Linked DNA regions of Desulfosediminicola ganghwensis. The protein of the gene in region 1 interacts with the protein of each later gene in a pairwise test. Links are inferred from orthologs where the notes say so. Each region holds a gene or a part of one and is shown on either strand. Other genes may lie near its edges.

Evidence for each region.
Region 2: the proteins of ftsA (region 1) and FCL45_RS22145 interact in binary tests that used the Escherichia coli proteins (3 or more experiments, as listed by UniProt). The link is inferred for Desulfosediminicola ganghwensis from one-to-one orthologs.

Annotation. Positions count from the first base shown.
Region 1 is NZ_CP050699.1:4,758,190-4,761,150, reverse strand. What follows is about bases 13-2,921. They hold ftsA (cell division protein FtsA), read left to right. Parts: upstream 13-772; coding sequence 773-2,071; downstream 2,072-2,921. Other genes in these bases: ftsZ (cell division protein FtsZ), read left to right, coding at 2,185-2,921; FCL45_RS20455 (cell division protein FtsQ/DivIB), read left to right, coding at 13-768. Also shown: more of FCL45_RS20455, read left to right, coding at 1-12; more of ftsZ, read left to right, coding at 2,922-2,961. UniProt on the Escherichia coli protein: Essential cell division protein that assists in the assembly of the Z ring. May serve as the principal membrane anchor for the Z ring.
Region 2 is NZ_CP050699.1:5,122,161-5,125,028, forward strand. What follows is about bases 1-2,816. They hold FCL45_RS22145 (rod shape-determining protein), read right to left. Parts: upstream 2,020-2,816; coding sequence 982-2,019; downstream 1-981. Other genes in these bases: mreC (rod shape-determining protein MreC), read right to left, coding at 1-862; FCL45_RS22155 (AAA family ATPase), read right to left, coding at 2,725-2,816. Also shown: more of FCL45_RS22155, read right to left, coding at 2,817-2,868. UniProt on the Escherichia coli protein: Forms membrane-associated dynamic filaments that are essential for cell shape determination. Acts by regulating cell wall synthesis and cell elongation, and thus cell shape.

The DNA.
Region 1 (2,961 bases):
GCGCCTGCAGCAGTTTTGCTGGTGGTTTCCAGCCTTTTCCTCGCTCTCGGTGGGCCCGGTTGGGTGGGGATGTTGCTGGCGGATCTATCTTTTTTCAAGGTACGCAATATACAGTATTCGGGTTGCAGGGTTGTTCCGGAAGAAGAGATCCGACAGCTATCCGGCATAACCCTGTACCAGACCAGTCTGCTGGGCCTGGACCAGGCCAGGGTGGTCAACAACATCGGCAAGCATCCCTGGGTGAGTCAGGTCAGTATAAAACGAAACTGGCCGACTGATATCGCCATTTCGGTCAAAGAGTACACACCGGTTGCCTTGATGAATGTGGTCACCAGCGGCAAACCACAGCTCTATTATGTCGACCGGTACGGATTGCCGTTTTTGCGGGTTTCAGCTGAGGATGATGTTGATTTTCCCGTTATCACCGGCCTGGATCGCGTAAACGATGAGCAGGAGAAGAAAGCGATTTTCAGTGATGTTTATGATTTCATCCGGGTAGTGAGCCAGAATAATCCGAATCTTCCGGCCCAGTCGGTATCGGAGATACATATAAATGAGAGAGGCGAGCTGGTTGTTTATCTGGTCGATTACAAGTTCCCTATCTTTTTTGGCAGGGGTGAAATTAGACAAAAGTATTCTCGTTTGTTGAGAGTGCTTGATTCGTTGTACAGAGGACGGGGAAAAGGAGTTTTACTCTCAGGTGTGGAGTATATCCGAATGGACTATTACAACGGTAAAGTGTTGGTTGCACAGAGTGAGTCGAGTTGACGAAATGAGAGAAAACAAAGAACTTGAGTCGGTCGTACACGAACCGGTAGACGAAATCGAGCCGGTAGATGAACAACTTGAACCGGTTGAGAGGGAGTTTGGTGATATCATTGTCGGTCTTGATATCGGTACCACCAAAATCTGTTGTATTGTCGGTGAGGTCTTTCCGGGCAGGGTTGACGTAATCGGCACCGGCACAGTACCGTCAAACGGTCTCAGGAAAGGTGTAGTCGTCAATATCGAGTCAACCGTGAACTCCATAAAGGAGGCGGTGCGCCTGGCGGAAGAGTCGGCTGGATGCAATCTTCGTTCGAGTTATGTCTATGTCGGCATCGCAGGCAATCACATTAAAGGTTTTAATAGTCCGGGTATTGTGGCGGTAAATAATAGGGAGATCAAAAAGTCGGATATTGACGATGTGATCAATGCCGCCAGGACTGTGAAAATTTCCGAGAACCAGCGCGTTATTCATGTAATGCCACAGGAGTACATGGTTGATGATCATACCGGCATTCAGAACCCTCTGGGGATGACCGGTGTAAGGCTGGTAACAAATGTACATATCGTCACCGCGGATATCGGAGCAGTACACAATCTGGTGACCTGCTGCAACAAGGCAAATCTTGAAGTTGCCGAGCTGGTACTGGAGTCTATAGCTTCAGCCCATGCGGTCCTCAGCCCTGATGAGATGGAACTAGGGGTAGCGCTGGTTGATATTGGTGGCGGCACTACAGATGTAGCGGTTTTTTGTGAAGGTACCATCCGTCATACCTGTGAGATTGGTCTCGGTGGACACAACCTTACCAACGATCTCTCTGTGGGGCTCAGGACTCCCCTGCAGGAGGCGGAGCGCTTGAAGGAAGATTATGGTGGGGCTATCTCATCAATTATCAAGCCGAATCTCGTGGTGGACGTACCAACTGTCGGAGACAGACAGCCCCGAAAGGTTACCCAGAAGGTGCTGGTTGACATTCTCGAGGCCAGGACCATTGAAATTCTTGAAATGATTGATCGGGAGCTTGTTGCCAGTGGCCAGAAAAATAAGATAAATGGCGGTATCGTCATCACTGGCGGAACCGCGCTGCTGGCAAATATTATCGATTTAGCAGAACAAATTTTTGATTTGCCTGTCCGTATAGGATATCCGTCAGGTGTTTGTGGTAAATTGGACGAGATTCACTCGCCACGTTGTACTACCGCGACCGGCCTGGTGCTATTTGGCAGGAACAAAAATAGCGAAATTCAGAACAGGGAACCATCGGCTCTGGACAAGCTGAAAGGCTGGGTCAAAAAAATCATGTGACTGTAATTTTTTGTTTATTGGAACGGGTGTAAGTGCTATATTATGCACTATTTGAATGTTATGGTTGTCGCATTACCCAAGCGATAATCTAATTGAGTAGCAGGGGGAACCGTATGCCGTTCAGAATGGCAGAAGTAGAAGGTGTAGCAGTCGTAAAAGTAATCGGTGTCGGCGGTGGTGGCGGCAATGCGATCAACACCATGGTTACCAATCGACTGCAGGGTGTGGATTTTATCGCAGCCAATACCGACAAGCAGGCCCTTATGCAATCAAAGGCTGATGTCTGCTTGCAGCTTGGCCCAAGTGTTACCAAAGGGCTGGGAGCCGGCGCCACGCCGGAGACCGGAGAGCAGGCTGCCTTGGAATCCCTTGAGGATATTAAGGAATCGCTGAAGGGTGCCGACATGGTTTTTGTCACGGCAGGATTGGGTGGTGGTACCGGTACCGGTGCAGCCCCGGTTGTGGCAAAAGTCTCAAAAGAGCTTGGTGCGCTTACTGTTGCAGTGGTGACCAAACCATTCAACTTCGAAGGCAAGTTCCGCTCGAAGAATGCCGACCTGGGTTGGGATGAACTGCAGAAGTATGTCGACACCATTATAACCGTGCCCAATGACCGTTTGTTGTCGTTGATGCAGAAAAACAGCAAACTTTCGGATATGTTGAGCATGGCCGATGATGTGCTGCTGCAGGCGGTGAAAGGTATAACCGACCTGATCAATGTGCCGGGGCTTATCAACGCCGACTTTGCCGATCTCAGAACCGTAATGAAAGAAGTTGGTCCGGCGGTTATGGGGTCAGGCGCTGCGGTTGGAGAGCATCGTGCGGTTGAAGCGGCACGCAAAGCTATCGACAATCAGCTGTTGGAAGATTTTGGTATCGATGGTGCCCGT
Region 2 (2,868 bases), 360 kb from region 1 along the record:
TATACATTTCACGCAAGATTTTTTTACGGTCAGTGAGGTCAACAAAAACTACTTCAAGTTTTTGAAAATCCACGCTCGGCTCAACCTCTATTTCCTGAAACATGCCACGCTCCATGATGCGAACATTGGAGACACGCCCCAGCGGAATACCAGCCGGGAATATACCACCGATACCGGCAGTTACAATATAATCACCTTTTGCGACATCATCATTTTTCAGAACATACTGCAGTACGTAGCCATGCTCTCCGGCACCTTTTAAGATGCCGCGCACTCTGTTTTTCTGAAGCATTGCATCAATTGCACTACTGGGCGCATTTGCCAGCAAGACCTTGGAATAATTTTCAGAAGCATGAATAATCTGGCCTACCACCCCGCGCGGATTGACCACCACCATACCCTCAACCACATCATCTTCCGAGCCACGGTCAATAATTATAGTCTGGAACCAGAGTGACGGATCTTTACCCACAACTCGTGCGGTTATACGGCCAAACCCCTCTTGCTGTTTGAACTCAAGCAACTCCTCGTAGTGTTTGTACTTCTGATACCCTTCCCGACGTTCGCTCAACTCCAGCATGTACTTATCGACCAACGCCTTCAGCCGTTTATTGTCTTCTCTGACTTCGATCAGGGCTATATAATCGTCTTTTATCGCCGCGACCCCGGATAATGAGTGCGTGACCGCTGATTGCAATGGAGCTATCAGGTCAAGCGTTACCCTGTGCAACGCCCCAAAGCGCCCGCCCAGCATTGAGGCAAGCAAAAGAAGGCCCACCACCAGCAGAGTCCCGAACAATAGCAGGATTCGCACTGAAAGCAGGCCAGATTGTCCATTTCTCGCTTTCGCTCGATTTCTCACGGATCTCCACTTAACATTCATCGGCTAGAAACCGATACCACCTTGGCGTCCAACCGCCAGGTTGAACCGATACATTCCAACACAACCTGCCAGGCGAAAAAACGGCCTGTGCAAGCCGGTTAATAGATGGTGACTTCTCGCAGAATATCCAGATTGTCCAGAGCCTTGCCCGAGCCAAGTACCACTGAAGAAAGCGGATCATCTGCTACGATAATCGGCATTCCTGTAGCCTCTTTCAAGCACTTATCAAGATTCTTCAACAGTGCTCCACCACCGGTCAGCACAATTCCCTGATCGACGATATCAGCAGCAAGTTCTGGTGGAGTCACCTCAAGTGCCACCCTTACGGCCTCAACAATCACGTCTACCTGCTCGGCAATTGCAGACTGAATCTCGTCGGCTGAAATAGTGAGAGTTTTCGGAACACCTGAAACCAGGTCGCGTCCCTTGATTTCCATGGTCTCGTATGGCTCTTCCGGCATAACATTACCGATAGTGGTCTTAATCGACTCTGAAGTTCTCTCACCAATCGCCAGGTTATGTTTGCGCTTGATGTACTGCAGAATAGCCTCATCCATCTTATCGCCAGCAACACGAACTGATTTGGCATAAACAATTCCGGCAAGGGAAATCACTGCAACCTCTGTGGTGCCACCACCGATATCGATGATCATGTTCGCTGTCGGCTCAGTAATAGGCAAATCTGCACCGATCGCGGCTGCCATTGGCTCTTCGATGAGATATACTTCGCGGGCACCGGCCGACTCTGCAGATTCTTTTACCGCACGCTTTTCCACCTGGGTAATTCCGGATGGAACCGAGATCATAATACGCGGATGAACAAGGGTACGCCTGTTATGAACTTTGTTGATGAAATAACGTAGCATAGCCTCAGTCACTTCAAAATCGGCGATTACGCCATCCTTGATCGGCCTGATTGCTTTGATGTTGCCCGGTGTCTTGCCGAGCATCATTTTCGCCTCCTGCCCAACTGCAAGCACTTTGCTCATCCTGCCATCCTGGCGGACCGCAACAACGGAGGGCTCACGCAACACGATCCCTTTACCTTTGACGTACAACACACAATTGGCTGTGCCTAGATCTATTGCAAGATCGTTAGAGAGCCAACCAAAAAGAAAGTTAAATGGTGAATACATACAGCCTTCCTTGGAGTAAAAAAACCACCTTCAGTGGGGAAATTAGATGATCAATTCAGCGGGATATCGACTTGGTGTTTTACCCCCCTCAATCGCGTAAATTCAAGGTCTCTAAGAGATCACTTACAAAACTCCAAACCATAACAAACCACCATAGGGTTTGGCAACAAATTAGGTGTCGGCTACAATAATAGAAGAAATTTCGTTGACAGCGATTTCAAAGCCAGGTATATAATCGGTCACAAATTGCAGAGAGCAAAATGTGGGGCTATAGCTCAGCTGGGAGAGCGCTTGAATGGCATTCAAGAGGTCGGCGGTTCGATCCCGCCTAGCTCCACCACAGATATAAAAAGGTTACACAATTAATTTTGTGTAACCTTTTCTTTTTGCGTCACACTTCACTTTCCATCATCCCGTCGTCCGACTCAGCACACATTTGCCACACTGGCTCCACACGAACAACAGCATCATCGATGCACAATCAAATACACACCCATAGTTTAATTTTAACTACTTATGGTATGCCCTGCCCGATAGTAAGCACCCTTGCTGCACATTCCCTCATGACAAAGTATACATGCAGACCCAAAAAACATTGGTGCAGTGATAATCATCGCAGGGGATTGAATAAGCTCCCTCATCTGAAATAAGAAAAATGAAGTGTTCCTCACATGACCCTTTTAATCCGGTTATGGAGCACAGAGCTTAAAGAAGCTTTTGAACAGCCACCGGAACCGAAAGCACATAGGGGCTATGTTCCCGCAGTGCATCAGAGATTGCGTCTCGTGCCATCCGCGCAGCCTCCATCGTTTCGTACTCCCCGTAGAACACATACACCTGCCCGGAATT